DNA from 3 places in the Anoxynatronum sibiricum genome. Region 3 is predicted to be linked to each of the others. Evidence: riboswitches for the same ligand, from Rfam matches in the RefSeq annotation. Region 3 holds a riboswitch; each other region holds the start of a gene.

Region 1 (8,184 bases), on a different contig from region 3:
AAGCGGACACAGAGCATCGAAGACCAGCTGGCCGGCGCACAGGAAAAAGAAACAGAAGCCTTGGCACTGAAGGCCCAGTATGAGGAAAAGCTGGCAGGCGTTCGGGAAGAACGGAATGAAATGCTGAAAGAAGCTGCCCGCAAGGGTGAGGAACGGGGCGAAATTCTGATTCAGGAAGCCCGCGAAGAAATTCGAAAAATGGAAGAACGTTCCCGGTTGGATCTTGAACGGGAAAAAACAAAAGCTATCAACGAGTTCAAAAATCAGATTTCTGAACTGGCGGTACTGGCGGCTGCTCAGATCATGGAACAGGAACTGGATCAGCAAAAGCATGATGCCATGATTCAGAAGTTCATTGAAAAGGTAGGTCGTGAAAAATGGCAGCATTAGTGGCTAAGCGCTACGCCACAGCTCTTTTCCAGGCTGTACAGGAATCGGAAACCACCGATGCCGCCGCTGTGCTCCAGGAACTGAAGGGTATTCAGCAAGCCATTCATGAGGTGCCTGACTTTGCCCGTTTTTTCGCCTCTCCTGTGGTGGGAAACCGGGAGAAAAAACAATTTATCACAGAACTGTTCAAAGAAAAAATCAGCCAAGAGCTGTATCATTTTCTCATGATTCTGGTGGACAAGCGCCGGGAAGCTTCTTTTGAAGGCATGGTACACGTTTTTGAAGAGCTGACAGAAGCGCTGGAAAACCGGATGGAAGCCGTTGCCGTGACAGCCGTTCCCATGAACGAAACCGCTCAGGCCAGTATGGCTGCTTCCCTCAGTACTCTGACGGGTCGGGAAGTGACCCTTACCAACCAGGTGGATGCATCCATCATCGGGGGTGTCATGGTGCGGATGGGAGACCGGGTGATCGACGGTACGGTACGTAACCGTCTGAACCTCTTGAAAGAGGATCTGACACAAATGATTGTATAAAGTGAGGGGTGAAAAGCACAATGAATCTCAGACCCGAAGAAATCTGTTCGGTGATCAAGGAACAGATCAAACGATACGAAAACCAACTGGACTACCAGGAAGTGGGCACCGTTATTCAGGTGGGCGACGGGATCGCCCGGATTCACGGGCTTGAAAAATGTATGGCCGGTGAACTGCTGGTCTTTCCCGGCGATGTTTACGGAATGACGCTGAACCTTGAGGAAGACAATGTGGGCTGCGTGCTCATGGGTTCCGATGAACACATTAAAGAAGGCGACATGGTGAAACGGACGGGGAAAATCGTTGAGGTCCCCGCAGGTGAAGCCCTTTTGGGCAGGGTGGTCAACGCCCTGGGACAGCCCATAGACGGCAAGGGTCCCATTCAAACGGACAACTTCCGGGTGGTGGAACGGGTAGCCCCGGGCATCATTGCCCGAAAATCTGTTCATGAACCGCTGCAAACTGGTATCAAAGCCATCGACTCCATGATTCCCATTGGCCGCGGCCAGCGGGAGCTGATCATTGGTGACCGGCAAACGGGGAAAACTGCCATCGCCATTGACACCATCATCAATCAGAAAGACACCGATGTCATCTGCATCTATGTGGCCATTGGCCAAAAGAACTCCACAGTGGCCCAAATTCAGGATGTTCTCAATCGCCACGGTGCCATGGATTACACCATTATTGTGGCAGCCACTGCCAGTGAGCTGGCACCGCTCCAGTTTATAGCTCCCTATGCCGGTTGTGCCATGGGTGAAGAGTTCATGGAGCAGGGCAAGCACGTGCTGTTGATCTACGATGATCTGTCAAAACATGCGGTGGCCTACCGGGCCATGTCACTGCTGCTTCGCCGTCCGCCGGGCCGTGAAGCGTATCCGGGCGATGTATTTTACTTACATAGCCGCCTGCTGGAACGTGCTGCCAAACTCAGTGATGAGCGGGGTGCTGGATCACTGACAGCACTGCCCATCATTGAAACTCAGGCAGGAGATGTTTCGGCCTATATTCCCACCAACGTGATTTCCATCACCGACGGTCAGATTTTCCTGGAGTCAGAGCTGTTCTACTCTGGGGTGCGTCCTGCGGTGAACCCGGGAATTTCTGTATCCCGTGTGGGTGGAAACGCCCAAATCAAAGCGATGAAAAAAGTGGCAGGAAAACTGCGCCTCGAACTGGCCCAGTACCGGGAACTGGCAGCCTTTGCCCAATTCGGCTCTGAGCTGGATAAAGAAACCCAGGAACGACTGGCCCAGGGGGAACGCATCCTCGAAATCCTGAAACAGCCCCAGTACCAGCCGGTACCGGTGGAAGAACAGGTCATGATGATTTATGCGGTCACCAACAAGTATCTGGCAGACGTGGAAGTCACAGACATCCGTGATTTCGAAGCCGGTCTCATGGTCTATATGCGCAGCCATTTCCCGGAAGTTGGCAAAACCATTCGCGAACAGGGTGCCATGGATGAAGCCACGGAAGAAACCCTGAAAAAAGCCATTGAGGAATACAAGGTTGAGTTCCTGAAAGAAAAGGAATAAGGAACAGGAGGTGACCCATTGGCCGGATTAGGAATGCGGGACATCAAACGCCGCATCAAAAGTGTCAAGAGTACCAGACAAATCACCAAGGCCATGGAAATGGTGGCCTCGGCAAAACTGCGAAAAACCCGGGGAAGACTGGAAGAATCCCGGCCTTTTACCCGGGCATGGAAGCAGGCAGTGCTGGGATTTCTGGGAGAGCTTCAGGGGACAGAACATCCTCTGGTAACCCCCCGGGAAACCATCAATAAAACCGGTTACATTGTCATTGCGGGCAACCGCGGTCTTTGCGGCGGTTACAACACAAATGTTGTGAAACAAGCCTGGGAACATATGCAGGAAAAAAAAGCCACTTGTGTAGTGGCGGTGGGGCAGAAGTCCTGGGATTATTTTTCAAGGCGTGAAGTGGAAGTTCCCCGGTCTTACCTGGGTCTGGCAGAAGTGCCTGATTTCATTGACGCCCAAGAAATTCGACGGTTCTGTCTGGAAAAATACCAGGCAGAAGAAGTGGACGAAATCTACCTGGTGTACACCCACTTTGAAAGCACCATCAGTTACAAACCCAAAGTACTGAAGCTGATGCCCCTGGATGAGGAAGCGCTGGAAACCTGCTTCCATACCGATAAAAGTCTGATGGAAGAAGAACAGATGCGCCGTGAAGCAGCAGCTAAAGATGACTGGGAACTCGCCATCTATGAGCCTTCAGATGCAGAAGTGCTGGGACGGGTGGTCCCCAGCTATCTGGACAGTATGATTTACGGTGGATTGATGGAATCAGCCGTCAGTGAACAGGCAGCCCGCCGGGTGGCCATGGAAAGTGCCACCAGCAATGCGGAAGACATGATCGACAAGCTGCAGCTCCAGTATAACCGGGCCCGTCAGGCTGCGATCACACAGGAAATTGCCGAAATTGTCGGCGGTGCGGAGGCGCTGAAATAGGCGTCGCCGTACGGACAAGCAAAAGGAGGGGAAGCAATGCCGAAAGGAAACATCGGAAAACTGGTGCAGATCATTGGCCCTGTATTGGATATAAAGTTTGAAAACGAACAGCTGCCGGAACTGCTCAGCGCCATTGAAATTTATAAAGATGATGAAAAAATCATTGCCGAAGTGGCCCAGCATCTGGGCGACGACACGGTTCGGTGCGTGGCCATGAGTTCCACCGAAGGACTGGTGAGGGGAATGGACGGCACTGACACCGGCGGCCCCATCACTGTGCCAGTGGGAAGAGCCACTTTGGGCCGCATCATGAACGTGCTGGGAGAACCTGTGGATGAAAAGGGAGCGGTTGAATCAGAGCATCATTTTCCCATTCACCGGCCATCACCTGCCTTTGAAGATCAGGAAACCGCCACAGAAATTCTGGAAACAGGGATCAAAGTAGTTGATCTCATCGCCCCCTACTCCAAGGGTGGTAAAATTGGTCTCTTCGGTGGCGCCGGCGTTGGCAAAACCGTTATTATCATGGAGCTCATCAACAACATTGCCAAAGAACACGGCGGACTATCCGTGTTTGCCGGTGTGGGGGAGCGAACCCGTGAAGGCAACGACCTCTACTACGAAATGATTGAATCTGGTGTTATCGACAAAACCACCCTGGTGTATGGTCAGATGAACGAACCGCCGGGGGCCCGCATGCGGGTGGGGCTCACCGGTCTCACCATGGCCGAGTATTTCAGGGATGAAGAGGGGCAGGATGTCCTCCTTTTCATCGATAACATCTTCCGTTTCACCCAGGCAGGTTCGGAGGTATCGGCACTGTTGGGCCGTGTGCCCAGTGCCGTGGGCTACCAACCCACCCTGGCCACAGAAATGGGCGTGCTTCAGGAGCGGATCACTTCCACCAAGAAGGGCTCCATCACCTCGGTACAGGCAGTCTACGTACCGGCGGATGACCTGACAGACCCGGCACCGGCCACCACTTTTGCCCATCTGGATGCCACCACTGTTCTTTCCCGACAGATCTCCGAGCTGGGCATTTACCCAGCAGTGGATCCTCTTGATTCCACCTCCCGGATTCTTGACCCGGTGATTGTGGGCCAGGAGCACTACGATGTGGCCCGCGGCGTGGAATCGGTGCTGCAGCGTTACAAAGAACTCCAGGACATCATTGCCATTCTGGGTATGGACGAGTTGTCTGAGGAAGATAAGCTTATTGTGGCCCGCGCCCGAAAGGTGCAGCGATTCCTGTCACAACCCTTCCACGTGGCAGAGCAGTTCACCGGCATGGAAGGAAAGTATGTGCCGCTGAAAGACACCATTCGGGGCTTCAGGGAAATCCTGGACGGGCAACATGATGATCTGCCCGAATCTGCCTTCCTCTTTGTGGGCACCATTGAAGAAGCCCGGGAAAAAGCGAAAGCTGGAAAGTAGGTGACCCTGTGGCAGCGAAACTGCATCTTGAAATTGTCTCGCCAGACAGAGTGTTTCTGGACGAAGAAGTAGACATGGCAGTGGTGCGCACCGCTTCCGGTGACGTGGGGCTGATGAATGAGCACATTCCCATGGTGGCGCCGGTGGCAGTGGGACGCATCAAAATTGTTCAGGAAGGCAAAGTGAGAGAAGCCTCCTGTGCCGACGGCGTGCTGAAAATTCGTGGCGACCACGCACTGGTGATCACAGAAGCGGTGGAGTGGATTGAAGAAATCGATATCCAGCGCGCCCGAAAAGCCCGGGAACGGGCAGAGGAACGGTTGAAGGCTAAGTCGGACCAGGTGGACATCGACCGGGCCAAGGCTGCCCTCACCAAAGCACTTAACAGAATCCAACAGTACGAACATCATCAAAAGTAGAACCAGTGATAAGACTCATCAGGTGATAAGACCCATTATGCAAGCTAAGACCATCGCTTTCCGGCGGTGGTCTTTTTCTTTGGGGTCAATAGTCACACAACGTCATAGGTTCACTATTATTTTGCAGCAAAATCGACTATTTTAAAGTATTTGTTTTAATGATGAAGTGGTATAATAATAGCAAGATATCAATGATTTGAGAAATGTTAATCAATCAAAAAAGTCGGTTTACAACAAAAGCAGATACTTTTATTATTGGACACGAAGAATCCCGGCTTAAATTTGGACGCTTATGAGCCTGGAGGAGTGAGTAGCGTAACCGGCCACTTTTTTTAGTGGTCGTTTTTATTTAATTACTGTGCGTCATGGTGATGATATTTTGCAGACGAAATGATCAAAATGTCGAAGACTTCATAGCCAGGATCTTTGGTGTAAGGCACTTCACTTTCTGGTTTCGGCAGTAAAAGGCAGTAGCTACGGAAATATACAAGCTGGAGATAAGCAAGCAGGAGGCACGCTATGAAGAAGTTTAAGATAAACAAACAAAAATTAAAGCAGATCACAAGAAGGGCTTATCAAAAAGACCAACAGCAGTTGCAATCCGTGATAGATGCCATCCAGGACGGTATTCGGGTGATGGATCTGGACTTGATCATTCAACTGCAGAATGAGACTACCCGTCGGTGGAGCAAAAATCGGGAGGAAATCGGGCGACCCTGCTACCAGGTGCACTATGGCCGGCAGGAGCCCTGCAATCATTGCCATGCACTGGAAGCCATCAAAACCGGCACACTGGTTAAAAAAACAGAGTTGTTCCATGATCAGGACAACCACAATAGAACATTGCAAGTCGTTGCTTCTCCACTGCGTGACAAAGGGGGACATATTACCGGTGTGGTGGAGTACTTTCGGGATGTGACGGATTTCTTAAACCGTGAGAATGCGGTTAAGCATATGGAGTCCCGTTACGAATCAATTCTGGATGCCACCAACACAGGTGTGTGGGAATATGATGACAGAAAGAAAATGGAACGCCTCAGCGACACCTATTTCACCTATCTGGGATACGATCCGGCGGATTACACTGACGGAGAAGGTTTCACCAGCCCTTCTTTTTTCAGCGGAATTATTCACCCGGAAGACCGGGAAGGAGAAATGGAAGGATTTAATCAATACATTGCTGACGGCTCCCCTGGTATCTATGAAAACAGGTTTCGCATCCGAAAAAAAGATGGCACTTGGGTGTGGATGCTGTCCCGGGGGAAAACCCTTCGAAACAGCCAGGGAAACGCCACTCACATAACCCTGGGCACCATGACAGACATCACCAGCCAGTACCTGGCTCATCTTTACAGGGAACTGGGGTGGAAAGTACTCCAAGTTTTTAATCAAAAAATGGATCTGGACACCACCCTGCATCATGTATCGGAAACCATCCAGAAATATGCTGGCTTTGAAGTAGTGGGTATTCGTTTGAAAAAGGGGGAGGACTACCCCTTTATGGTTCGAACCGGCAGGCATAAGTTGGAAGAAGATGTGTTTAATACCCTCTTGATCCATGATGGGGATGGGGCGGTGCTCCGGGATGAACATGGCCACCCCTTCTTATCCTGTATGTGTGGTCAGGTGTTGTCCGGGAATATGCCGGCAGATCATCCCAACACGACACCCATGGGGAGCCTTTGGACCAATGAGCTGGGTGTTGTGTTCAACGAAGAGTCCTCTGAACACCTGGCTTTCAAGTTGCGAAACAGTTGCCTTAATCGACAGTATGCATCCCTGGCGCTGATTCCTTTGCGGGAAAAAGAAGACATCGTGGGACTGTTATACCTGGCAGACACCCGTTCCGGATCGCTTTCCCGGGAGATGGTGGAGCTGTTGGAGGTAGTGGCTGCAATGATTGGAGAAGCTTTAGCCCATAAGGCTCTCGGTCAGCAGCTGGTGGAAAAAGAACGGGAATCCAGCCTGCTGATTTCACAGATGCAGCTGGGACTGGCCCTCCATGAAATCATATGCGATGAACAGGGAACACCGGTGGATTATCGTTTCTTAAGTGTCAACGACAGTTATCAGCAGATCACTGGCCTGCGCCAAGAAAACCTGATTGGGCGCACCGTGCTGGAAGTGCTGCCAGACACAGAAGCCTACTGGATTCAAAAATACGGTGAAGTTGCGCTTACTGGCATATCCCGAGAGTTTGAAGCATATTCAGTTGAACTGGATAAATACTTTCAGGTGAAAGCTTACTCTCCCCAAACCAACAGGTTTGCTGTGATCATAGATGACGTGACAGAAAAAAGAAAAGCGACCTTGGAGTTAACCCGGGCAAAGGAAGAAGCAGAAGCTGCCAATAAAGCCAAAACCCAGTTTTTGGCCAATATGAGCCATGAATTAAGAACACCTCTTAATGGGCTTATGGGAATGATTCAGTTGCTGAGATCCACTGATCTTAATAAAGAACAGCAAGAGTTTGTTCATATTGCCATGGAAGGATCCCGGTCATTAGCCCGAGTGGTGGGGGATATCTTGAATTATACAAGCTTGGAAAAGAAAACACAGAAGATCATAGAAGAAACCTTCCACTTGGAAGTATTCATCGATGAAGTCATTGGCCTTCACCAAGCGGCTGCTGCACACAAGAAGCTGCATTTAAAGGCAACTGTAGCCAAGGAGCTGCCGGTACAATTGGTGGGTGACCGTTTCAAACTGAAACAAATTTTGGGAAATTTAGTGGGAAATGCGGTTAAATTTACAGATGTCGGTCTTGTTGAGATATCCGTCAGACCGGCAGAAGATGCGATGCCCTATGAACGCATCAATGTCAGATTTGATGTCAAAGACACAGGTATCGGTATTCCATCGGAAAAGATGGACTACATCTTTCAACAGTTCAGCCAAGTAGATGAATCTCACACCCGGGTCTATGGG
Region 2 (8,184 bases), on a different contig from region 3:
TCATAATATTCTCGAAAATCTTTTTTCTGGTTATAGCTTACAACAATGACAATGTGATCATTATAAATAATGGATTTGCTTTCATCTATGATTCTCTCCAGCATACCTTGAATAAATGAGAGTGAAATACGTGTGTTGTCAAACTCACTTACATCAGCAGTAAGAACATAAATGTATTTCTTTAAGTTAAGATGAAGGTAATTTTTCCTTTCTTCCATGACATTGCTATTGGCAATTTTTTTATCAAGCAAATCTTTAATGAAATCTTCATATAAGAGTCCTTTCGTAAAATGGATAAATTTATTTTTCTGCATTTCTGCTGATAGTGCATCAGAAATGATCGAAGCAATCTTGATATCGATTTCTTTGAAAGGCCTGTTCTTATCCAATACTCCAATGGCAGCGATCGCTTTGTTTCCAATTGAGATTCTGCTCATGAGTCGACCATATTTCGTATAGCCGTCATCCCAAAAAAATGGAGTCGGACTGTTGATCAGCTTTTGGGTAAAACTCACACTTAAGTAATGCGTTACGCTTTTAACTGACAAATAGCCTGTGGCATCAAACTCTTGCCATAAGCGATCATCATCAGCAATACAGTTTTTTGTATATGAAAGGCGTTTCCAGCTTAAGTCCACTACATGAAAGGGATTGCCCAACATTTCGTATCCAAGATCAACGATGTGTTGGAGACCTTTTCTTTCGGCTAAAGAATCCAAAAGCTTAATGGAGTAATAGCTTAAATGTTCGTCCTCTGTTGAAAAATTATTTTGACTATCGAGTGGGTTAGTAGGTTCTTCAGACACATGCTTCGCCCCCTTTATTGTTATGCAAAGACATTAATGATATCGATACCGGCGCTTTAACTGTCAAATTCAACATCGTGTGTCATTTCCTCGGCGGCGTCTCTAATCTATGTGAAGCAGCATAAATGCCTGCGATTTATGCCTTCGAAAGCCTGCTGAAAGGACTGTGGAGTGAAAAAAGTCCGGTCTCTCATTTTCCGCTTTTTTCATCAAGCGGGTGACCATGAATCGGGTGGCAGATTTTCATGGTGCTTTCCAGGTCAGCTGTCTCGTAAAGCTCCCGCAGGTCTTCTTTCATTGTTGATTGCAAGGTTTTTGGGGTATGATCCAGCATGTTTCTGGAAAAGCGGGTATGACAACGTTGTCATCCGGCATCTTGAAAGTGTTGATGGAGGGCTTGCACCAATCATTTATGGCTATCAGAGGTGACCAGGCGCACTTCCTTCAACCTTCTATTTTCTCAGGACTGGAATCTGCGCCAATTTGCTCCTTGAACTGGATCAGCAGCCTGTGGTTAAACGATTCCAAGAGTTTGGCTAATTCCTGTTAACGTCCATCACCAGTAAAAGGTGTGTGCAAATGCCCTTAAGTTAGGTAGTTTTGAACTGAGCCGCGAATCATCCTCCTCGGTGTGGTATTTGCTTGTCACTTATACTCCAGCTGGAGATATGAGTTGTTGGCTCGCCATCTTTTGACACCATTATACGGACTTAATCCTCCATTGTACAGACTAAATCTTCGACGGATTATGAATTGTATGAAAATACAATTAATAGTCCGTTTTTTCGTGCTGATACACAAAGACGCAAGATACTCAATTATATATGATCATTATAACAACACACATTCATTGACAACTGGTAGCCAGAGTAGTTTAGCAGGGTCATAAAGCTTGCAGATCTGTTCCGGGACTGGAAATGAAAAGCACAAATATTTACTAAAAAATTATTGAGGAGGAAAAAAATGAGCAAAAAATTTCTTTTCGTTTTAGCTACAGTAGTCACAGTATTTATCTCGATCTTTTGCATCATCTGGGCTGCAGTATTCGGCTTTGATCCCGCTAATCCTCAAAACATGTCTCCACTGTTTAATTTGCTGTGGTGTGCATTTGCGGGACTTGGATTGGTTGTTGCTCAGCAAGGAAGCTTTAAGACGTTGCCCAATATGCTTTGCAGTGCAGCTGTTGGACCGTTGTATGGAATGATTTTCTTTGGACTGCTTGGTGTTTTAATGAGTAATGGTGTCAGCGCTTTGGTTGCGTTCGGTATATGTGCATTGGCGGTGACATACCTACTTGCACTCCTTCATGTAGTTGTTCTAGAGAAAACATACTTTAATGCAGTGGCAATGACACTTGGAACTTATGGCATCTGGTTTGCTTTAAAAGATCCTGGTGACCCTACTAACTATAACTGGTTGTATGGGGCTGTTTTCTTTCTGATTGGCACAGCTTATGGCACAATCTTTGTTCCTATAACAGTATTTGTTATGAGTAAAATCTCTAAGCCAGATGAAATTAGTATTGAAGCAGCTGAATAATGCGTGTCTTTTATGTCCACAATAACATGATGTAGAAAAAGGAGGAAAACAAAATGGCAGCTAATTCGTTCGTTTGTTGGCCTAAAAGGGTTGTTTCTGGAGCAGGATCATTAAAAGAACTCGGCGAAATCATTAAAGAAATGAAGAAAACCAGAGCTCTTGTCATTACAGATAATGTCATGAAAGAATTTCCTGTAGTAAAGGATACGATGATTGACTTAAAGAAACAGGGCTTGGTTGTTAGTATGTTTTCTGAAATTGGACCTAATCCCACCGAAGAAATGGTTCATAATGCTGTAGCCGTTATGAAAGAGGAAAATCCGGAAGTTATCGTGTGTATTGGTGGAGGAAGCCCAATTGATACAGGTAAAGCAGCAAATGTTGTTTACACTCATGGCGGGACAGTGAATGACTATGATATAGCCATTGGTGGAATAATGAAAATAACTCCTAAGTTGCTGCCATTAATTGCCATTCCCACAACATCAGGAAGCGGTACGGAAGTAACTTATGTTGGTGTTATCACAGACACCAAGAAACAAACGAAATTTGGCGTGTTAAGTCCTTTGCTAATACCGGATGTGGCAATAATTGACCCTGAGTTAACAGTTTCAATGCCGGCAAATCTTACAGCATTCACAGGAATTGATGCATTGACACATTGCATTGAGGCGTATACTTCAATTGTAGAGTTTCCTCCGGCCGATGCTTTAGCGCTACATGGAGTGAGAATGATTAGTAGGACATTGAGAACAGCAGTTAATGAGCCACATAATTTAAAAGCCAGAGAAGAGATGGCAACGGCTTCTATGATGGCTGGAACATCATTTAGTCTTAATGGATTAGGCGCTTGTCATGCCTTGGCACATCAGCTAAGCGCTTTCTTTGGAACGCCCCACGGTTTAGCTAATGCAGTACTGCTGCCTCTAATAATGAAATTCAATATGCCTGTACGTTTACAGAAATTTGCTGATATTGCGCAAGCTATGGGAGCTGATATCAATAACATGCCAGTCGAAGAGGCAGCTCAAAAAGCCCTTGAGTTGGTTGAAAAGCTATGTGAAGATGTTGGTGTTCCAAAACATCTGGATGATGTTCATATGACGAAAGACATGATACCTGATCTTGTTGAAAGAGCACTTGGTGACGGTGTGATAAATACCAATGCCAGACCTGCAGCCTACGAAGATGTTGAAAAAATATTCTTAGATTTTTTTAACCTATAAATGAATGGTTGAACTATTAAAAAATAATCAAGTGAAAGGGATGAGTTGAATGAAAGAGTGCAAAATGTTTATTGGCGGTAAGTGGGTTCCCTCTATATCAGGAGAGACATTTGACGATATAAACCCATTTAACAATGAAGTGTATGCAAAAGTTCCAAAAGCAGGTGTTCAAGATGTTGATGTCGTCATGGGTGCAGCTTTCGAAGCTCGCAAAGCATGGGCAGCCACACCAGCTGCAGAACGAGCGAAGATATTGTTAAAAGCTGCACGCATTATGGAAGAGAGCCAGATGGATATTGCAGAGGTGTTGATTAATGAAGGTGGAAGTTCTTTTGGGAAAGCAATGTTCGAGATTTCGCAAACAGTAGATTTGCTTAATACAGCGGCCGGAGATGCTAAAAGTGTGAAAGGTGAAACATACCATACTGATCCAACGTCATTGTCCATGAGCTTTAGAAAGCCAAGAGGAACCATTGTATGTATTTCTCCATGGAATTTCCCGCTGATTTTGTCTATGTATAAAGTGGCATACGGTCTTGCAACAGGTAATACTGTTGTCTTAAAGCCTGCTAGCGAAACTCCGGTGATAGGTTTGAAAATAGCAGAGGTTTTCGAAAAAGCAGATATTCCTGCAGGTGTACTTAACGTCATTACAGGGCCGGGAAGCGTTTTAGGTGATGCACTTATTGACGATAAGCGTTGTTCCTTTGTTGCCATTACCGGTGAAACCAAAACAGGAAAGCATGTGGCTCAAAGAGCTGCATCCAATTTGAAGGAATACTATCTTGAAATGGGCGGCAAGAACCCGCTTGTTGTTCTTGCTGATGCAGATATTGATTATGCTGTTAAAGTTGCGGCATTCAGTGCCTATCTTCACCAGGGAGAGATCTGTATGTCGGCAGACCGTCTCATTGTGGAGAAGCCTGTTGTGGAAGAGTTTACCAAGAAACTGGTTGAACTGGCTTCTTCATTAACAGTTGGAGACCCAAATGTCCCATCAACATTTATTGGGCCAATCATTAGTGACAAACAAGTAAATATCATTAATGATCAAGTTCAGGATGCTTTGGCAAAAGGAGCAAAACTTCTCACAGGCGGCACATACGAAGGACGACTGTTTAAACCTACGCTTCTTGCAAATATTACAAAGGATATGAAGATATACTATGACGAAACATTTGGTCCTGTTGCTTCAATTATCCCTGTAAATGATGTGCAGGAAGCCTTGGAAGTCGCAAATGATACTCAATATGGGCTTTCCGCAGGCCTGATTACCAATGATTATGAAAAAGCGTTGTTCCTTGCTGAAAACATTGATGCAGGTATGGTTCATGTAAATGGCAGCTCTGTGGACGCAGATGCAGCATGTCCATTTGGTGGAACGAAAGAAAGTGGTCAGGGCAGAGAAGGCGGTGCATACTCGATACAAGAGCTCACAGAAGTAAAGTGGGTTACAATGGCAAAACGCAAAAAACAATATCCTATTTAACTATAACTAAAACATACGCAGATATTCCAGACTGAAGGCAAAGTCATCAAAACCACATAACAGGATGAAAAAAGGGAAATTTCTTTGAGAATCATAAAGGAATTTCTCTTTTTATGTCGTAGGATACAGATAAATCAATGGATAGAAGGTTTAAGGGAGGATATCTGAACAAGCATGAATCACCGCTTAACGCGGCACATTCGCCAGCAATCTGGCAAGTTGAGCAAGAAAAAGATGAACCTCAGGGGTTGCAGACGAAAAAATGACAAACGTCCTAAATGTTGAAAACAGAAGGAAAATTCAGGCATTTTATACAAAACACTGTTTAGATTCATGGGAGAGAGGTATCATTAAATTAAAGATAATGATAATTAATATCAAAACAAGGCAAACCATTCGAAAGGATGGGACGCAAAGTCAAGAGTCTAACACACCGGTATTCAGGTGTCACGATCGTCCGGCTGCCAAGATAATTTTTGGCAGTTTTTTTATTTTCAAAAAAGGCTGATGTCAAGGGGGTCGATATAAAGGTGAAAAATCGAAGAAGTGACTCAGGGGTTCTGGTGACTGAAAACCATTGAGAGAAGAGTGATCACATCTTTGTGACCTGCGAGAGGAGTGAGTCGTATGAGAAGCAGACAAAAAATCAGAAAAAAAGGCATAAGGCAATTATTCGTTTGGATCGTCGTTATACTGGTAGCCTTTTATGGATTTATTCCCAGTATGGGCGTGGGTTTTGTATTTGCTGATTCGGTGCCCGAGGAAGCGGTGGCAGAAGAATCAAATGAAGCAGCTGGCGATGAGAGCAATGCGCAGGACAATGAAGATAATGAAGCATCTGCGGAAGAACCGGACAATTCCGGCGAATCGACAGAAGCAGATGAATCTGATGTCGATGATGACACCATTCAGGAAGAATCATCAGTGGATGAAAAAGAAGCAGTTAATGAAGAACTCGCTGATGAAGGAACTGACAATGATGGTGCAAGCGAAGAAACACATGAAGAAGCAAACGAAGAAGAAACTGCCGATCATGACACTGGGGAAGAATCCACAGATGAAACCACTGGTGATAACGGAGTAGAACAGGAAGAAGAGGAAGAGCTTGAAAATGTCGATGAAGTTCCTGTTCCCTTGGGCGGTGTACAGCAAGTGATCATGGAAGAAGTTCGTGTTGAGCTCCACAGTCCTCACAGAAATGCAGCCAGCACTGAATTTGAGAATGACTCTGATTGTGGTGGGCTGACAGATCCGGTTGTATGGCATTTCGTGGCCAATCAGCTTCAGGGGGATGAAGGACCCCTAATGCTGGAAGCAACTTTTCAGAATGCCGGCACCAAAATGGTTGTTGGACAGTCTGTTGGAAACGGTAAAGTACAACACTTCTTTGTGGGCACACCGGAACACGACGTGCTGGTGGACGCATTTCTGGTAGTCCCAGCAGGCAGCAGTGGTGCCAAACTGGTACTCAGCCATGTTTGCCTTGAAAATGACATTGAACCCGATTGTATCATGGTTCCCCTGGATGCCGTCATCTACATCGATAGCATTCAGCTTAACCAGCCTTACAGCAATCAGTATTTTACAGTGACATGGCTGGACAACAATCGTGTGGAAATCACCGTCAATGAGGGTTACTGCATTGGGTTCCATCTTACCAGTTACCAGTACCCGCCTGGAACCGACGTGCAACACAATGGTGAACCTTATGAAGTGCAAAGCTGGTTCGATGATGATCACCATTTATTTGAAGGACCTGAAACCATTATTTTAGAGGTGGAAACCCCTCGCGACTGCGAACCTGTTCAAATCGATCTTTACACCTATCGACTGGTGGAAGGCGAATGGGAACCGGGTTTGGTGGAAATACCGCCGCATCATGGCGAAGCCTTTGAAAGCACGCAGCGCCTCCACAGTGCACGGGTAGTGTTGCCTGAAACACCCTGCGAAGAGGAACCGCCGACAGTGACTGTTGAAAAGCGAGTGATCGATGAAAATGACAATGTCGTTGAAAGTGATGAACAGGTATTTGAGTTTGAAGTCAGACTGACAGAAATGGATATGGTATCCATTCTTGAAGAAGTGCAAGATGAAGAAGAGTTTCCAAAATCATTTGATGACCTGAGCCAACTCAATGATGTCATGGTGGAAGGATTGGATTTTGGAGCATATATCCTTGAAGAAATAAATGTACCTGATGGTTACCAGCTGGTGGGATACCAGATTGGTGAAAGCATCTGGCTGCTTGGAGAAGATGACGGTGTTGATGAGGGAATCATCTTCTTTATCAATCCAGGGATGGAAAACATGACGATTATTATCATCAATCGATTGATTCCGGAAGACCCGGAAGATCCGGAAGACCCGGAAGATCCGGAAGACCCGGAAGACCCCGTTGATGACCCTGATGACCCGGCAGACCCGGAAGACCCGGAAGACCCGGAAGACCCGGAAGATCCGGAAGACCCGGAAGACCCGGAAGACCCGGAAGACCCGGAAGACCCGGAAGACCCGGAAGACCCGGAAGACCCCGCTGATGACCCTGATGACCCGGCAGATGATCCTGACGAGCCAGTGGTTGTTCTGACAGAAACAGTGACAATTGACGATCCTGCGATTCCTTTGGCAGCCCCGGTAGTTCCCCAGTCCGATCCTGACGAAGTGATTGTACTGGATGAAGTGATTCCCCTTGGAGTCCCGGTGCTTCCACAGACTGGCGAAGGGAATCCAGCCTACTACTATATTGCAGGTATATTGCTGGCGGCAGTAGGTTTTCTTTTCCGAAAAAATGCAGAAGTGTAGCAGCATTGCAGTTTGTATGGAGAAAAGATGTAAATGATATGTGAATGGCCGGAAAAGATAGACAAAAGAGAGAATGGGTATACAATAAAGGAGAGATGCAACTGATCTCTCCTTTTTCGTCGCAAGGTGGAAAAGCTGATTTGGCAGTACTTGAAGAGTCATTAATGCCACGCATAGCGTGAATCGAATGTTTCAAATCGGGGAGGGGTGACCATGCGCAAGTTTTCCACTATTTTGATCGTCGCCGGACTGATGATCGCGCTTTATCCGGCAGTCAATCGTTATATTGAACAGCGGGAAGAAGCCAGACTGATGGCTGAGC
Region 3 (8,184 bases):
CCTGAGCTCTTCCCACTCCCATGACACTGAAGGTGGACCCCTGGGGAAGGCTTTCAATCATATGCATGAGATTTTTGGGGGTTCCCGCAATGGAACCAGGAACATTCATCACCAGATTGAAATGGAGCGGGGCCTTCAGAACCCCTTTTTTCATCAAAAACTTGGCGTTATCAATCATGGCCACATCAAAGGCCTCAATTTCCGGTTTCACATGGTGTGCTGTCATTTTGTTGATGAGATGCTCAATGAGGTCCGGCGGGTTGGCATTCACCCCATTGGGAAAGTTGGATGAGCCGGTGGAGAGACTGGCCATTTCCACATTCAGGTCCAGCATCTGGCTGCGCCACTGGGCTGTGTTGCCACCGCCTCTGGCTCCTGTGGATACCTGCCGAATGAGGGAGACGCCTTCTTTCTCCATGATGTCCAGTACTTCCCCGAAAATCGACCGGTCGCAGGTGGGTCGCTGCTCTTCGTCTCTCACATGAATGTGGGCTATGGCGGCTCCCATGGCTTCGCACACCTTCAGATCTGCCACTATTTCAGCCGGTGTCACCGGTGTGGTGGGATTCAGCTCTTTTGTTGGCACATTCCCTGTGGGGGCAATGGTGATAATCAATTTATCCATTCAGAATTCTCCTCCATTCACTCGCTTCAATTGTCGGTTCACTCGCTTCAACTGACGTGCTTTGTGCGCAGACTGACTGGCGATGATGAACCGACCGGCCATCAACCCTTGACCTTATTCCCTGATGACCGTCTCCCATTAGAGGAGTTCCTCACAGGTTTTGGCAATGGCTGTGTGCAGACCTTCCATCAATTCATCCACCTCTTCCCTGGTGATGGTAATGGGTGGTGCCAGCAGGGTATCGTCTCCCCGGCTGCCATCCACCGATCCACCACCAGGATAGGGAACCAGTCCCGCATCCAGGCAATTGATCGTGAACTTACCTTTGCAATTGACTGCAGTGTCGAAGGGTTCTTTGCTTGTTTTTTCTTTCACAAATTCAATTCCCATCATCAGGCCTTTGCCCCGAATATCTCCCACAATGGGATACCGGTACAGCTCTTCGAGGCGTTTCCCAAAGTATGCGCCCTGAAGGTCGGCATTGGCCACGTAGCCTTCCCGTTCAATAATCTCCAGTACCTTCCAGGCAATGCCGCAGGAAAGGGGATTGCTGGCGTAGGTATGGCCGTGAATAAAATTACCGGAACCTTTTACCATGATGGTGTCAAATATTTCTTCGTTGCAGACGGCGGCTCCAATGGGTGTATAGCCTGAGCTCATGCCTTTGGCACAGGTGATGATGTCAGGCACCACCTGGTAGTGGTCGGAGGCAAAATGTTTACCCGTACGGCCAAATCCCGCCATGACCTCATCCATAATCAGCAGCACATCGTATTTGGTGCAGATCTCACGTACCATATCAAAATAGATTTTGTCAGGATGAACTCCCGGTATGGCCGACCCCACCACAGGTTCTGTAATAAAGGCAGCAACAGATGCCGCACCCTGCTTCAGAATTTCTGTTTCCAGCGCCTGGGCTGCCAGCCGGCTGGTTTCTTCCAGGGTGGCTGCATTCCAGGGATTGCGGTAATGGTAAAACTGAGGGATCTTGGGAAAATCAATGAGCATGGGCTCATAAATCTGCCGGCGTCCCGGAATACCGGTCATGGAAAGGGCGCCAAGGGTATTGCCATGGAAGGAGTTCCATTTGGTGATCACCTTCCATTTGGGACTGTCTTTACCATCCCGCTCCACAAAGTACTGGCGGGCCATTTTAATGGCGGTTTCTGTCGATTCCGAACCGCCGGAGACAAAATAGACGTGGTTCAAATCTCCCGGCGTCCATTGGCACACTTTTTCAGCGCATTTTTCAATGGTGTCCACCGTCCACCGGGACAGATGAGTAAAGGCCACCCGCTCCATTTGTTCTTTGGCGAAGGCTGCCACTTCTTTGTTGCCGTGGCCAATATTGGCGACGGCAGATCCTGAACAGGCATCAATGTACCGCCTGCCATCCTCACCCACAAGGTATACACCTTCTCCCCGTTCAATTCGGGGATACTTCCAGTTCTGGTTTCGATAAAACACATGGTTCTTTGGCGCTTTGTTCTGACTCATGCATTTTCCCCCTTTCTGATGCTTCGTCTAACCATGAAAAAGGTTCATAAAGACGACAAAAAATCCAGCAGAACAGGTTCTGGTGGCTGCTGCCCATTGAATAGGGTGACAACAGCGTAAACCAGATCCTGTATTACTGGATTTCACTCACTTTTCCATGATGGGGTGATCATCATGGATGTCAGTAAAGCAGCAGATCAGGCGATCTTATTCAGTTCTTATTTCAGGATTCTTTGTCGTTTAATACCGGTTCTGTGGACTGCCCGGAGTTTTTCCACTGAAAGTACCGCTCAATGGAGCCTTTGACGGCCACACAGACAGCTTTTTGAGCCAACCCATGGTAACGGCTTCGTATCAGCTCCACAATGGCCTCTGATTCCTCTTCGTGGACATTATGGCCCTGCAGCACTGCTTTCAGAAACTCTCGGGCTTCCCGGGTGAGCAGCGTGCAGGAAACATCCAGAATTTCACCGGTTTCCTGGTGGATAATGAGTCCAATCCCCACCACACGATGCATGGTTGCCGCCGGAATTTCGCCCGGCAGTTTGGCGTAAGAAATGAAGTAGACCGTCTCTTTTGGATAGGAGTTCATTTGCTTCACCACCGTTGCGAAATATTCGAAAGATTCTTGTTTAAAATTATACACATCTTCACATGATATTTCAATAGAAGAAAACGTTTTCATTTCAATATTGCCCTGAAAACGTTTGTATTGCAAGGAAAAAGGCAAAAAAAACAGGAATAATCCGAAAACGGTTAATCCTGACGATTCTTTCATTCTTTTTTTTAAGGTGCTTTTGACGCAATGTGGTTATTTTTGCAGAAAACAGCCTCAGCCCGAGTCATTGTGCCCCGATTTGCATCGATTCAAGTTGTTCCACTTCCACCGGCACGCAGGTAACCCCCCGACGTACCAGCACTGAAACTTTGTCCTGGGTTAACCGGGTGCCTTTGGTTAATAAGAGTAAACCCACATCATTATAAAGATCTTCTGATAAAACCATGCTGCCGTCACATTTGTCAATGGGAATCCGTTCTTTTTTCATGCATTGTTCCTCCTCCATGAGCTCTCCCTGCTGTCCATTTCGCGAACGGGAATTCTGTCAATCCCCATTGCTGCCAGTGTTATTTTTAATCCCGGTGTCAGATGCGTTCCTGCCGGCACAATCACCACGCCAAAAGGGTTCATCAAGTGTTCGGCTAAGCACATATTCTCATCACACGCAGCTGTTTTCAATATCCGTGTTCCCATGATCCAGTTCTCCTTATCTCATCTTTGATGGTATCAGAACCAGCATCTGTCAATGAAGTATATGCAAAGGTTTTCCCTGGAGATGTGCAAAAAGCGACCCGTAGTGAAAACGGGTCGCCGGATGTGACTCATATCATTGGTGGCACTGCCACCAGTCCCAGGCAACCCGACGATCATATTCCCCTCCCCTGGTTCATTGGCTGGGAACGTAGACTCGTGGCTTTGCGTCACCGCCTTTCGGACGGTTTTGCCATTTTCAGACTATTGAACTCAACTCCAACTTTTTATAATTGGTGCCGGAGTCCTATCTTATGTCAACATTATACCATGGGTTTGTTCCTTTTGTAAAGGTTTTCGTCCAACAATTGTGAATTTCCGCTCATTTTAATGGGCTCTCTGCATACTGGTTGCTTTATTCGGCAGCCTGCGTCTCCAGTGACGCATAGGCCGCTGCCAGGTGAGCCGCCACCCGGGCATTATGATACACCAGCTGCTTGTTTGCTGCCAGACTTTTACCTTCAGTTGCCCTGTGCAGCCAGGCGAGAATGAAAGGCGTGATTTCTTTTCCCCGAACACCCTGTGCCTCAGCAGCTTCAACTGCTTCGTCGATACTCTTGCCGATGAGCACCGGATCCATTTCATATGCTTCTGGAATGGGGTTGGCCACCACCATCCCACCCTTTAAGCCCAACCGCCATTTCAGCTGCATGGCCCGGGCGATTTCCTTCACATCCTCGACACAGTCGTCCACTCCATAGCCGCTGTCCCGCACATAAAATCCTGGAAATGCTTGGGTTTGATAGCCAACCACCGGCACACCGTGAGTTTCCAGCACTTCAAGGGTGAGTCCGATATCCAGGATTGACTTGGCACCGGCGCAAACCACTGCCACCGGGGTTTGTGCCAGCTCCATCAGATCTGCAGAAACATCAAAGGTTTCCGAGGCTCCCCGGTGAACCCCGCCAATACCCCCCGTGGCAAATACCCGAATGCCTGCCAGACTGGCACCGATCATGGTGGTGGCCACAGTGGTGGCACCATCCAGTTCTTTGGCCACAATCATGGGCAAGTCCCGGCGGCTCACTTTTCGAATACTGCTGTTTTTCCCCATATAGGTCAGTTCATCTGCGTTCAGTCCCACACGAATTTTTCCACCAATAACGGCGATGGTGGCCGGCGTAGCACCTTCCTGACGGATCATCGTTTCAGAAGTCTGCGCACTTTCAATGTTTTCGGGATAAGACATGCCATGGGTGATAATGGTGGACTCCAGAGCCACCACCGGTTTGCCCTGCTGAAGCGCTTCTTTCACTTCCGGTGCAATGACCAGCCGATCTTTTAATAGCTGATTCGATTCCATTTTCATCAATCTCCTTTGATCGTTCCTGAAAACAGCTGTTGCGTCAGCTGCCTTTCATGGATTTTTTTACCTTCACACCGGCTTGCATGAAGTTGAATTCCCCCTCATGCAATCGGCTGCTGCTTTATGTGGCCTTCGTTGTCAGCTTGTCTTTAAGGGCGTTGACTGTCTCCACAGACATGTCTTCGCTGACGGTGTGCCTGCTTAAAAGGGCCACTGCCGACGCCCGCACTGCAAATCTTGCAGTGGCTGCCATGGACCAGCCCTGAAGGTCACCATAAACCACGGCGGCCGTAAAGGCATCCCCTGCACCTGTGGCATTTACCGGCTGCAGGGGAATAGCGGGTGTCATGCCCTGCAGTGCTTCATCAGCATAATACACCCCCTGCTCTCCCAGGGTAATGAACAACTTTTTCACACCTTTGTTCAGCAGGCGGCGGGATGCTTCTTCCAAATCAGTCTTGCCGCTGATGGTCATCCCTGCCAGGTATCCCGCTTCCAGGCGATTCATTTTGATACAATGGAACTGGCCTGTGAGCATTTCCATCCGTCGGCATTTTCCGATGGAGACGGGATCAAGATAAATGCGTTTTTCAGGCCACCGACCCACCAGCCATGCCATGGTTTCGGTTGTCAGCCCGGCATCTGCCACAATGACAGCGGCTTTTTCCAGCAACGGTTCGCAGGTTTTCAGATGGTCCACTTTCAGCCGGTCCAAAATACGCATATCTGAAAGAGCCAGGGCCATATCTCCCTGCTCATCCATCATGGCCATATAGGTGGAAGAAGGATGATCTGCCACCTCCAGACTGCATGTCAGATCGATTCCCAGTTGCCGGCAGGATTCACGGATCTGGGTGCCGCCGGCATCATCTCCAATGGCTGTGATGAGGTTGGTTGAGATCCCCAGACGCACCAGATTTTCTGAAATGTTACGGGCCACGCCCCCCAGACATGATTCGATGCGGCCCGGGTTTGAATCCCGCATGCGAAGGGTTTTGTCGGTAAATCCCAACAGATCAATATTGGCAGCGCCGATGGCTGCCACGCAACTGCCCATGCCCATTCCTCCCCTTGTTGTAACTACTGTCATCATACCCTATTTTCAACACTCATGTCATCTGATTCTTATCAGATGAACCGGATTGCGCTGAATACCCGGCCACATTAAAAACGTCATGTCTTCCCATCCCTCAATTGCCCAGGTTCATTTCTTCATGTACAATAAGAGTGATCTTTTACCAATACATGAAACGGGGAATTTTCATGCCCAAGAAATCATCTTCAAGCCTGCGGCAAGCAATCCTGCGCTGGTTCATTCTGCTTCCATTGCTGCTCACTGTCATATTGCTGGCTTTTTTCATCGGCCTCTATGTACATGTCTTTGGCGTCCTTACCATGGAACGTTTTTCCCAGGTCTTACTGGAGAGCCTGCTGACTGTCCTGCTGGTGGTGTTGGCAGTGATCACTGCTGCCGGCGTGATCATCAACCGCCATTTTCGCCACATTGACCAATTGCTTCAGGAATTTGCAGCCTTTTTTTCTCAAGCAGCCACCCAGCCGGTTCAAATCGACGTGGCTGCTATCCCCTACCGGGAGTTGAAAACCATTGCACTAAGTGCCAACCGCCTGGTGATGGAACGGGACCGGCTCATGGCCCAAACCCAGGACAATGAAGAGAAGCTGCGTCAAATCACCGAAAACATGGACGAAGTTTTTTGGCTGGAATCAGCTGCTGAAGCAAAAGTGCTTTATGTCAACCCTTCTTTCGAACAGGTCTGGGGCCAGAGTTGCGACGCCCTGTATGCTGATCCCGCCATCTTTTTAAAGAGCGTTCACCCAGATGACCGGACTCTGGTTTCCCTTGGCAGCGATCGGCAAATGGAGCATCCTTTTGAGCGTGAATACCGCATCTGCCGCCCCAATGGCGAAATCAGGTGGATTTTTTCACGCTTCATTCCCGTTCGCAATGAGGCCCATGCAATTGTGCGCTATGCAGGCATCGCCCGGGATATTACCTGGCGTCGTCAAGCAGAGGAAGCACTGGTGAAAGCCAAAGAAGCTGCTGAATCTGCCAGCCAGGCCAAAAGCCGTTTTCTTGCCAATGTGAGCCACGAATTGCGGTCACCTCTCAATGGCATCATTGGTTTTTCCCAACTGTTGGACCTTGCCGATCTTCCCCCTGTGGAAGCAGAGTATGTCTATCATCTGAAATCCTCAGCCGAATCACTTCTTCATCTCATCAATGATCTGCTGGACTTGTCAAAAATGGAGGCGGGCAAGCTGCAGCTGGACCCCCACCCCTTTCATCTGCCTTCTTTTATGAAAGACACCCTGGCACCCTTTCAGATCACTGCCGCAGAAAAAAAGGTGACCCTTGCGCTAACCCTTGGCCCAGATATTCCCGAATGCTTGGAGGCAGACACACTGCGCCTGAAGCAGATTGTGAATAATCTGTTGAGCAATGCCCTGAAGTTCACCCACGAAGGAAGTGTTCAGGTTCATGTGCAGGCAACACCGCTGAATAACAGCCGCTTTACCCTGGAGCTGCGGGTGACAGATACAGGCATTGGTATCAACCCGCAAGAGCTGCAGCGTCTGTTTGATCCTTTCGAACAGGCAGACACTGCCACCACCCGGCAATATGGCGGCACTGGTCTGGGACTCTCCATCACCCACAAGCTGGCCCGCATGATGCAGGGAGACCTTCAGGCTGAAAGTCAGCCTGGCAAAGGCAGCTGCTTCACCTGCCGAGTGGAGATGGGTCAGTGCGAATAAAAAAACCGCCTGGGCGGTTAAATGTTGAAGACAAAGGAACTTGGCCAGGCCAGCAGGTTCCAGTCTTGTGTTTTTTTAGTCGAAATTCTCGAAAGCAGCACCTGAACTCACTGCGCTCAAACAGCAGGCGCTGAGGGTTAGGTGGTTGTTCTTAATGAACTCCTATTGACCCGACTGCTTTTTTTGATGGCGCAGGGTTAAAAAAACCATGCGCAACCGCACAAAGATCACCAGCACGAAAAAGATCACCATCACACCGCTAAAAAAGACACCCCAGGTGAATCCGCCAGAGGCGTTTTTTTCGCTGTCCGTCATCTCCGGATCACTGACCGCCTCTGCTGCCGGTGGCGCTGCTTCCTCCCATGGGACAGGGCCATCGGATACATCCACATCCTCCAGCAGGCTGCGCCGGGCGAAAACCTGCTCGCCGTCAAAATAGAAATCGTTATGACGTCCGTTGGTGTTCACGTAATACTTCAGGGCGGCCAGATCCCCCCGTCCGCCTGTCTCTTCTTCATAGTACAGGGACAGGGTACGAAAATGACCACTGTCGGCCCTGGCCATATACCAGGCGGGGCGGTATGCTTCGCCTTCCCGGTCCAGTGACATGATGGCAAAGTCCCCCACCTGGGGGCTTCCGTTTTCTGAGGTCATACCGAAGTAAGTGAAATG

Evidence for each region. Region 3 has a riboswitch for cyclic di-GMP ahead of AAIG11_RS12055 (hypothetical protein). Riboswitches for the same ligand answer to the same signal wherever they lie in the genome.
Region 1: linked by a shared signal. The riboswitch ahead of AAIG11_RS10195 (response regulator) and the one ahead of AAIG11_RS12055 (hypothetical protein) in region 3 are both predicted to bind cyclic di-GMP.
Region 2: linked by a shared signal. The riboswitch ahead of AAIG11_RS12495 (LPXTG cell wall anchor domain-containing protein) and the one ahead of AAIG11_RS12055 (hypothetical protein) in region 3 are both predicted to bind cyclic di-GMP.

The regions. Positions count from the first base shown of each region.
Region 1 covers NZ_JBCITM010000009.1:85,613-93,796, reverse strand. Annotated here, with positions in the region: gene atpF (F0F1 ATP synthase subunit B) at 1-390, shown strand, start outside; gene atpH (ATP synthase F1 subunit delta) at 378-926, shown strand; gene atpA (F0F1 ATP synthase subunit alpha) at 947-2,464, shown strand; gene atpG (ATP synthase F1 subunit gamma) at 2,483-3,403, shown strand; gene atpD (F0F1 ATP synthase subunit beta) at 3,440-4,837, shown strand; gene atpC (ATP synthase F1 subunit epsilon) at 4,846-5,256, shown strand; cyclic di-GMP riboswitch class II at 5,505-5,590, shown strand; gene AAIG11_RS10195 (response regulator) at 5,776-8,184, shown strand, end outside.
Region 2 covers NZ_JBCITM010000013.1:85,512-93,695, reverse strand. Annotated here, with positions in the region: gene AAIG11_RS12520 (PucR family transcriptional regulator) at 1-806, opposite strand, end outside; partial or broken gene AAIG11_RS12515 (hypothetical protein) at 997-1,158, opposite strand; gene AAIG11_RS12510 (hypothetical protein) at 1,770-2,345, shown strand; gene AAIG11_RS12505 (iron-containing alcohol dehydrogenase) at 2,399-3,571, shown strand; gene AAIG11_RS12500 (aldehyde dehydrogenase family protein) at 3,621-5,060, shown strand; cyclic di-GMP riboswitch class I at 5,437-5,529, shown strand; gene AAIG11_RS12495 (LPXTG cell wall anchor domain-containing protein) at 5,688-7,862, shown strand; gene AAIG11_RS12490 (hypothetical protein) at 7,907-8,044, shown strand; gene AAIG11_RS12485 (class D sortase) at 8,076-8,184, shown strand, end outside.
Region 3 covers NZ_JBCITM010000012.1:92,848-101,031, reverse strand. Annotated here, with positions in the region: gene AAIG11_RS12075 (beta-keto acid cleavage family enzyme) at 1-625, opposite strand, end outside; gene AAIG11_RS12070 (aminotransferase family protein) at 764-2,122, opposite strand; gene AAIG11_RS12065 (DUF3870 domain-containing protein) at 2,346-2,807, opposite strand; gene AAIG11_RS12060 (hypothetical protein) at 2,965-3,168, opposite strand; gene AAIG11_RS12055 (hypothetical protein) at 3,165-3,374, opposite strand; cyclic di-GMP riboswitch class I at 3,532-3,636, opposite strand; gene AAIG11_RS12050 (pseudouridine-5'-phosphate glycosidase) at 3,787-4,734, opposite strand; gene AAIG11_RS12045 (carbohydrate kinase family protein) at 4,859-5,827, opposite strand; gene AAIG11_RS12040 (PAS domain-containing sensor histidine kinase) at 5,983-7,512, shown strand; gene AAIG11_RS12035 (hypothetical protein) at 7,675-8,184, opposite strand, start outside.